DNA from 3 places in the Paenibacillus sp. GM1FR genome. Region 3 is predicted to be linked to each of the others. Evidence: predicted binding sites of a transcription regulator. Region 3 holds the regulator's gene; each other region holds the start of a gene.
The links. Region 3 encodes Rex, which represses fermentation and respiration genes when NADH is low (regulators of the CRP and FNR family bind a similar motif). Its sites were predicted from a motif close to TTGTGAAATATTTCACAA; they were not measured.
Positions count from the first base shown of each region.

Region 1: nirB (nitrite reductase large subunit NirB) is a predicted target of Rex. The motif match lies at 1,451-1,468, and genes of this name have one in related genera.
Region 2: pflB (formate C-acetyltransferase) is a predicted target of Rex. The motif match lies at 1,509-1,526, and genes of this name have one in related genera.

Region 1 is NZ_MKZL01000011.1:46,895-50,184, forward strand. Features, by position in the region: gene nirB (nitrite reductase large subunit NirB) at 1-1,361, opposite strand, end outside; gene PAEAM_RS06175 (metal-dependent hydrolase) at 1,637-2,344, shown strand; gene PAEAM_RS06180 (hypothetical protein) at 2,571-2,894, opposite strand; gene PAEAM_RS06185 (M42 family metallopeptidase) at 3,074-3,290, opposite strand, start outside.
Region 2 is NZ_MKZL01000011.1:490,276-493,565, forward strand. Features, by position in the region: gene adhE (bifunctional acetaldehyde-CoA/alcohol dehydrogenase) at 1-820, shown strand, start outside; gene pflB (formate C-acetyltransferase) at 1,609-3,290, shown strand, end outside.
Region 3 is NZ_MKZL01000011.1:674,882-678,171, reverse strand. Features, by position in the region: gene PAEAM_RS08870 (amidohydrolase) at 1-832, opposite strand, end outside; gene PAEAM_RS08865 (redox-sensing transcriptional repressor Rex) at 819-1,472, opposite strand; gene dinG (ATP-dependent DNA helicase DinG) at 1,692-3,290, opposite strand, start outside.

The sequences.
Region 1 (3,290 bases), 630 kb from region 3:
GAGCGTGTTGCACCGGTACAGGCTTTGATTTCATCAACAGTGGTAAGGCCTTGGTTTGTTATTACATCAACAATGGCTCCTTTGGTTACCCCGTTACATCCACAGACGATTTCGTCCTCGGGCATCGTTTCAACAGAGGTTGCTTTTTTATGACCGCCGCAGCCTGTACCCATGAGTGAACCGTACAATTCCTCGGTCATTTCGGTTTGATTTTTAATCAGTTTCTGCAACTCGGCAGAATCCGTAATGTCACCGAAGAGAACAGCGCCGACCATTTTATTATCACGAAGCAGAATTTTTTTGTAGGTCCGTTTCCAGTCATCTTTGTGCGAAATGACGGTGTGCTCTGGACTGTCGATGAATTCACCGGTTGAAAACACGTCCACACCCGAAATTTTCAATTTCGTGGATACAACTGAACCTTCATAAGGAGCGGTCTCCACACCGCAGATATGTTTCGCCAGAATCATACCTTGCTCGAACAATGGGGCAACGAGGCCGTAACATACCCCGCGGTGCTCTGTACATTCCCCGACCGAATACACATTCTCTAGGGAAGTCTGCATATAGTCATTCACGACAATACCCCGGTTCACTTCCATACCGCTTTCGCGGGCTACAGCCGTATTGGGTTTAATGCCTACAGCCATGACCACAAAATCAACATTCAGAACCGTATCATCTGCAAAACGTATCCCTTCAACGCGTTCGCCGCCCAGCAGTTCGGAAGTCTGCGCACCCATCTTGAACCGGATACCCTGACGTTCGAGTTCTGCCTTCAACATGGCTGAAGCTTGTGGATCAAGCTGACGCTCCATCAGATCTTCCATCAGATGCACTACAGTAACTTCCATGCCAAGTTGTACCAATCCTTTGGCAGCTTCAAGGCCTAGCAGTCCGCCCCCGATAACGGCCGCTCGTTTATACTGCTTAGCAGCATCCAACATGACATTACAATCGGCGATATCGCGAAAACCAACAACACCCTCTTTGTCATGTCCCGGTACGGGGAGAATGAAGGAGTTGGAGCCTGTTGCAATGATGATTTTGTCATAAGGAACGCGAGTTCCATCTTCAGTCACAACTTCGTGTGTCTCGGCATCGATTCGTGTAACCGTTGTGCCTGTGTGCAGCGTAATGCCGTAATCTTCATACCAGTGAAGGTCGTTCAGCACGATATCGTCCAGTGTTTTGCTTCCTTCCAGTACATAAGACAACATAATGCGGTTGTAGTTAGGATAGGGCTCTGTGCCAAAAACGGTAATATCAAATCGCGTAGTTAATTTTAAAATTTGCTCAACGGTACTAATTCCTGCCATTCCGTTACCTATGATAACGAGTTTCTCTTTTTTTCCGTTCATGTGTGTATGCCTCCTTGGATAGACGCTGTACATTACCAACAATTTTAGTGGTTTATATTTGAAATTATACAAGTAGTTGACGACAGTTTATGTGATTTAATTCACTAATAAGGATAGAAGAGTCATAAATATAATAGTGTGAGCCCCATCACAGAAAGTTATATTTATTTTCATACAAATAAGAAATGCGAACTATTGTTCTTATTTTGTTTTCGTTGTAAAATCGGAACTGGGCCGTATTGTTCCCGATTTCTTCGAAAGGACGTTTTTGCATCATGATGGGAAGATCCCACCTTATTATCGGGACAGGCGTGTCGCTTTCTGTTCTGCAGTTGGCCGGTATGCCAGTGACAGCCCCGGCAGTTACGGTTGCACTGATTGGTTCGTTATTGCCTGACATTGATGAGCCAAATTCGCTGCTGGTATCCAGAGCCTTACCTAACAGTCTGATCAGGTTGTTACAGACGATTCTGTTGCCCACAGCTGTATTTGTGTACTTCTATGTTCATGCCAAACCATGGAACCTGTTGCTTGCGATCCTCATTGCGCTTGTGTCATTCCTGCCTTCGCGTTCGCTTCGCAAAGTGTTGATGTTTGCGATTGGACTCGGACTGGTTTTCTATGGTCACGCATTTGCACCGTGGAATCTGATTGCAGGCAGCCTGCTTATGCTGTGCACCACGCTAACTCATAGGGGATTAACGCATACCTTATATGGAACTGCGGTATGGGCTGGTTTACTCTACAGCACGACCCAGCAGCAGGGCCCGGAGATCTGGGTAGCGGGAGGCACGGCATATGCGATGCATCTGTTGGCCGATTCACTCACCAATCGGGGTATTCGTCCGTTACCACCGCTCAAGTGGCGCATACGGGTGAATCTGATGAGTACAGGGACCAAGCGTGGGGCCGTTGTAGAGAATGTCTGCATTGTGCTCACACTCATTTTGGCGTGGTTCGCGTTCTCGCCATTATTTCTGTAATGACCAAATACCAGTCCTACATAAGGACTGGTATTTCTCTTATCTTATTTTACCTGTAAGCCATGAGAAGAGGGTTATGAGATCAAGTCGCTGTTGGAGTGCTGGATAAACTTTCAATATCGGAGGAGCCAAATACAAATAAAACAACAAGAATAAGCACAATTAACAGTTCGGCAAACCCGGTTCCATCAAACTCGGACATGATGTCCACCTCATTTCTTGGCCATTAAGAATTGATCCTCTGCTGAAATGCCTGTATAACATCATTAAGCGTCATATCGCCGCCAGTTTCATCCAGGAATTGTACCAGTTTGTCTGAATTGGAGGGTGTGACCTTTTGAAGTGTTTTATATTGACCAACCAATTCTACAACCAATGTAGCCTCACGAAACAACGTGACGGCATCCACTCTCAACTTTCCGCTCACCAATAGCGCCGCTACAATCAGTTCGAGATTTTTCCCTTTGAGGCTTCCATTAAGGAGGGTGTTAGCAGCGTTTGGTTTTTTGTTAGAACCTTTATTTGATTTTCCGTTCCTTCCCACTGCCATAACAGGTCCCCCACTGGTTGGTGTTTGGTTATTGATCTTCCATTATCGTATATCTTATGTGGCATTCTCCATAATGTTCGACCTATTAATCTAGTTGATTACAAAAAAAGAGACATCCCGGTCTGACGGGACATCTCTTTCAGGTACATCCTATTTAAGGACTTTCCGTTTAACCTTTACTACGCGTTATTAATTATGGTATTCATCGTTGTCCGATCAAGACCTTTGACCAGTTTCACGATCAGTTCTTTGGCCGCATCGTAGTCATCCGTATGAATGATGGAAGAAGAGGTATGGATATAACGTGCGCAGATACCAACAACTATTGATGGTACACCAATGCCACTCAGGTGAACTTGACCTGCATCGGTACCACCTGGTGAGATGAAATACTGC
Region 2 (3,290 bases), 180 kb from region 3:
ATTTGTAGCGATCCCAACCACATCGGGTACAGGTTCTGAAGTGACATCATTCGCGGTTATCACAGATAAAAATCAAGGTAACACCAAATATCCATTGGCCGACTATGAGCTGACACCAGACGTAGCGATTGTCGATCCGGAGTTTGTATACTCCCTGCCTAAAACGGCTGTAGCCGATACAGGTATGGACGTACTGACGCATGCGATTGAAGCTTATGTATCTGTTATGGCAAATGATTATACGGATGGACTTGCGATCAAAGCCATTCAACTGGTATTCCAATACCTGGAGCAATCGGCACTGCAAGGCGACAAACTGGCACGTGAGAAAATGCATAATGCTTCCACGATTGCAGGTATGGCGTTTGCCAACGCATTCCTGGGCATTAACCACAGCTTGGCGCACAAATGGGGCGGTCAGTATCACACCGCACACGGACGCACCAATGCCATTCTGATGCCACACGTCATTCGTTACAACGCGAAAAAACCGACCAAATTTGCATCGTTCCCGAAATATTCGCACTTTGTAGCGGATGAGCGGTATGCCGAAATCGCCCGCATCTTGGGATTGCCTGCTCGTACAACAGAAGAAGGCGTAACCAGTCTCATCAATGCGATTCGCAAACTGAACAAAACATTGGGCATTGAAGAATCGTTCCAGGAAATCGGATTTGATGCCAAAGACTTTGAAGCACATGTCGATTATCTGGCTGACCGTGCCTTCGAAGACCAATGTACAACCGCCAATCCGAAGTTGCCGCTGGTAACTGAACTGGCTGATGTTTACCGCAACGCTTTCTACGGAAAGTTTGAATAATAAACTTAGAACGAAGCGTGCCTTACGGCAAGAAGATCAGGGTTCCCCGAGAGGGGAGCCCCGATTGCCGTCTTTCACACCATACCGAAGTGGGCAGAAAAACAGAAGAGCGAGCATCTGTTTTTCAGGATTTATTCTAAGATTTGGTTTGCTCCGAGCATAGAGGAGCAACGGGTTCTATAGAGGTTACACGGAATCCGTGACGTGGCTGTTTGAGCCAGATGTTCACACAATAACGGAGTGGGCAGAAAAACAGAAGAGCGAGCATCTGTTTTTCAGGATTTAATCTAAGATTTGGTTTGCTCCGAGCATAGAGGAGCAACGGGTTCTAGAGAGGTGGTATGGAATCCGTGATGTGACTGTTTAAGCCAGATGTTCACACATTAACGGAGAGGGCAGAAAAAACTGAAGAAGCGGAGCGTTCGCCTTTATCCCCGGATTTTACCCTTTGAAAAATAAAATTGAAAAAATCCGGGGATAACAGCGATCGGAAGTTGTTCTGCCCGCGCAGTGGCTAAGTGTGAATGTACAGGGGGTAATGGGACACAGCGCAGGTGGAGTGAGTTAGTTCACTGGCTTTGTGACAAAAATCACAGATGATGAAAGCCCCAAGTCGTATACTGAAAATGTAAGAAAAACATTCATCCCGCGGTTCCGGTTCCCAAGTAGAGAGAACATGTTCCGGTTTATGTGAAACAATTCACATTAATCGCGGCTCTGGGCACACAATGCTACGAATGAAGCAAGATGTTATGTGTCCAGAAATCCAAATTAGTGGAGGGATTACGATGTCGGTGATTGAAAAAGATGTCAAACAACAAACAGGCTGGAGAAACTTTACCAAAGGAACATGGACCAAATCCGTAGATGTGAATGATTTTCTGGCACACAACTTGTCTCCGTATTACGGCGACGAAGCATTTCTCGCAGGTGCAACCCAGAATACCAAAGAATTGTGGGAGATCGTATCTGATCTGACCAAAAAAGAACGGGATAACGGCGGTGTCCTTGACGTTGACGTGAACACACCAGGTACTATTATTTCTCACCAACCCGGTTATCTGGATCAATCCAAAGAACAGATTGTCGGCGTTCAGACCGATGCTCCGTTCAAACGTTCCATTCAACCAACAGGCGGAATTCGCATGATGATTGACGCATGTGAGGCATATGGCTTTGAAATGCCACAGGGCGTCATTGATATATTTACAAACATTCGCAAAACACATAACCAGGGTGTATTCGATGCTTATACTTCCGACATGCGTGCAGCGCGTAAAGCAGGGATTATTACAGGTCTGCCAGATGCTTACGGCCGTGGCCGGATCATCGGTGACTATCGTCGTGTAGCTTTGTACGGGGTAGACTTCCTGATTCGTAACAAAAAAGGCGAACTGAATGCACTCGAAGTTGATGTTATTGATGAAGATGTCATTCGTCTGCGGGAAGAATTGTCTGAGCAGATTCGTGCATTGCAAGAATTGAAACAATTGGGCGATATGCACGGGTTCGATATTTCCTTGCCAGCGACAACAGCAAAAGAAGCATTCCAATGGTTGTACTTCGGTTATCTGGCTGCGATCAAAGAACAGAACGGTGCTGCGATGTCACTCGGACGTGTATCTTCTTTCCTGGATATCTACATTGAACGTGACCTGCAAGAAGGGATTTTGTCCGAAGAACAGGCTCAGGAATTGGTTGACCATTTCGTAATGAAACTGCGGATCGTCAAATTCCTGCGTACACCGGATTACAACGAACTGTTCAGTGGAGATCCAACATGGGTGACTGAGTCCATCGGTGGTATGTCCGTGAATGGCGAAACACGTGTAACCAAAAACAGCTTCCGTTTCCTGCATACACTGCACAACTTGGGTCCTGCACCAGAACCAAACTTGACTGTTCTCTGGTCAACGAAACTTCCAGAAGCTTTCAAAGATTATTGCAGTAAAGTATCCATTGAAACCAGCTCAATCCAGTATGAAAATGATGATCTGATGCGTCCGATCTACGGTGACGATTACGGTATTGCTTGCTGTGTATCAGCGATGAAGATCGGGAAACAAATGCAATTCTTCGGCGCTCGTGCCAACCTGGCAAAAGCTCTCCTGTATGCGATCAACGGTGGTCGTGACGAGAAATCCGGAGCACAAGTTGGACCTGAGTATCCTGCCATCACTAGCGAAGTGCTGGATTACAATGAGGTTATGAAACGCTTCAAACCAATGATGGAGTGGCTGGCTAAGCTGTATATGAACACCCTCAACGTCATTCACTACATGCACGATAAATACAGCTATGAGCGTATCGAAATGGCATTACATGACCGTGATATTGTACGTACGATGGCTTGTGGTATCGCTGGTCTGTCGGTTACAGCAGATTCACTGAGTGCAATCAAATATGCCAAAGTAAAACCAATTCGTAACGAACAAGGCATCGCTGTTGATTTCGAAATCGAAGGAGACTT
Region 3 (3,290 bases):
TTCCCGGGTTATGGGATACAGCCACATCATGACGGGCCAGAATCTCAATCTCTTCGTCATTCAGATGCACCGCATGTGCAACCAGGGATGGACGAGAGAAAAAGCCCAGTTTCTCCAGATGTGCCACAGGACGCAGTCCATAATCAGCCACGTTCTGCTCGACTTCACGAAGCGTTTCCGACATATGTGTATGAAGGGGAAGGTTTAGGTCGTTCGCGACCTGCACAAGCTTCTCTATGTAGTCAGGAGGGCATGTATATGGTGCATGTGGCGAGATTACGGTTGTAATGCGACCATCTGCCTGTCCATTCCACTCACGCGCAAACGCAGCCGACTCCTCCAGCTTCCGCAATTGTTCTTCTTCCGAGCACAGCCCGATTACACCACGTGCCAGTGCTGCTCTAACGCCGGATTGCTCCACAACTTTGGCAACTTGATCCATGTGATCGTACATGTCCAGGAAAGCTGTAGTTCCGCCTTTCAACATTTCAAGCACCGATAGCGAAGTTCCCCAATATACGTCTTCTGAAGTCATTTTCGCTTCCATCGGCCACATTTTTTCCTGCAACCATACTTGCAATGCAAGATCGTCTCCGTGCCCTCTGAGCAACGACATCGCTGCATGACCATGCGTATTGATCAGACCCGGCAGGAAGAACAGTCCTTTTCCATCCACTTTGGTACAATTTTTGTCTTCATCCGGCAATGTCTCACCAATATGCACAATCTTGTCATTCTCAACAACCATGTATCCTTGGACAACGTTCCATGTTGTGCCGCCTTCATTAACGGCAAATTTGCCGTTGTGAATTACCCATCTATTTGTTGTCATCTTCCTCGTCGTCCTTTCCAGTCTCCAAGTAATAGGCCAAACTAAGCAGATCCGTTGTAAAGTCAGCATGGTGAATGCGGATATGCGGCGGTGTTTTTAGAATGGTTGGTGCAAAATTAAGGATCGCTTCGATTCCGGATTCAATAAGCTGATCGGCTACATTTTGGGCTTCCGTATCCGGAACCGTGATAATTCCGATGCGAATGTTTTCCATTTTAACCGCTTCCGTCAATTCATCCATTGGTTTTACCGTCAAACTGTTGATTTGACTACCAATCTTCGGTCCATATGCATCAAATACAGCAACAATCTTCATGTTGTCTTTCAGATATGCGTTGTAGTTGGACAAGGCCTGTCCGAGATTACCCGCGCCTACCAGAGCTACATTAATTTGCTGATCAATTTTGAGAATGTGACGAATTTTCTCGATCAAATAGGATACATCATACCCGATCCCTTTACGACCAAAATCACCGAAGTAAGCCAGGTCTTTACGAATTTGGGCCGGATTCAGATCCAGCCTTTGTCCAAGCTCTTGAGAAGAAACAGTAGCCACCTCACGCTGATGCAACTCGTTCAAATAACGCAAGTAAACAGGCAGACGTCGTACCACCGCTTCCGAAATTTTATCCGATTTCATTCTTGCTCCCCCTTACCAAGGCCACGATAAAATAATAGATGAAAAGATGAGCATTCTGTATAAAACTCAAATATAAACGTGACATTTTATACAGAATGCTCCTTGTAATTTAGGTTATAAGTTCTTACGAGCAACTGCTTTAATCGGATACGGAAATATCTAATAAAGTTTAACGCCAAACGATAGTGTCATGCAATGATATAACGAACAAAACAACCATTATTTTTGTTCATTAGCAGGTTCTTCCAACCACTCGGTAATTCGTGGAACCATTTGCTCCGTGAGCATATGCTCCATTTTGGGACCAGGTAATGAATATAAAAAGAATTTACCATAATACGCTTCAATCACCCGTGTATCATAAACAATGACAATTCCTCTGTCCTTTGCTGTACGCACCAATCGGCCAAATCCCTGCTTGAAACGAATGACCGCTTGCGGCACGGACAGTTTCATGAACGGATTTTTCTTCTGTTCCTGAAGCAACTCACTCTTGGCTTCCACCAACGGATGATTCGGTGGCTGGAAAGGCAATCGCACAATAGCGAGACAGGTTAGCGCCTCTCCCGGGATATCTACACCCTCCCAGAAGCTGCTTGTGCCCAGAAGTACCGTAGCTTTGGCATCTTGAAACCTGCGAGTCAATTTGGAACGACTTCCACTGTCAACGCCTTGCCCAAGCAACGAGATGTCGTTGCCAGACAGTGCCTCCTTCAGCGGATCATAGACCTGTCGCAACATCTTGTATGAAGTAAACAGAACCATCATGCGTCCACGCGTAGCAATTGCCGTCTCTGCAAGTGATTGCACCAGCATATTAACAAAGTGCGCATCACCCACACTTCCCTTCACACTCGGGAAATCACGCGGAATCACCAGAAGTGCCTGATCGCGATAGTTGAAAGGTGATGGCAGCATCGACGTTAACAGCCGATTATTCTCAGAGGCTTCCTGTAAGCCAAGCTGCTCAATCATGAACTGGAATGACTTATCTACCGAGAGCGTAGCCGATGTAAGCACAACACTTTTCTTTTTGTCAAAAAATAAATCCTTAAGTTGTGCACTCACATCTACAGGTACGGCATACAGCTGGAGAGATTTGCTGCGGAATTGGCCGCTGGCTTCCATCCAGTACACCGTTTTGGCGTCATCCATTCGCATGAAGAACCGTAGATTCTCCTTCAATGTGGTCAGATCTTTCAGTAATCCTGTAATGTCCGTGATCAGACTATCCGATTGATAATCATCCTGATCCTCTTTCACTTCAAGCAGCAATTTGTCCCCTTTGCGAACCAAATCGCCCAGAGTCACATAGATCTGGTTCTCCAGATCCTGCAACTCCTGCCATTTTGCAGGTTTTTGAGATGCTTTCAGACGCAGTGAAAATTGCCCCGTCTCTCCCGGTGAAGCATCACTTCGTTCAGGCAACAGACCAAACAAGGCATCGCTCATACGATCCCACAGCTCCTTAACTTCAAGAGCGAGCGGGAACATCTGATCCACCATGGAGCCCCATTGCACCGAATTTTCATGCCCGGATAACTGCGAACGAAGCATAGGCAGCTGACCATTACGACTGTCTTTAAATAGGCGGGTCAGTGTATGAACCAAGGTGAAATATTTCATATGCATTCCAAGATGTTTACCAGCGACATCCTCCAGATGATGTGCCTCATCGATCACAAGACTCTCATAGGCTGGCAGCAGCTGATGCGCGGCTTTCACATCCGTAAATAATTTGGAGTGATTGGTGATTACGATATCAGACAACCCTGCTTCATGTTTGGCACGATGGTAGAAGCATTTACGGAACCATGG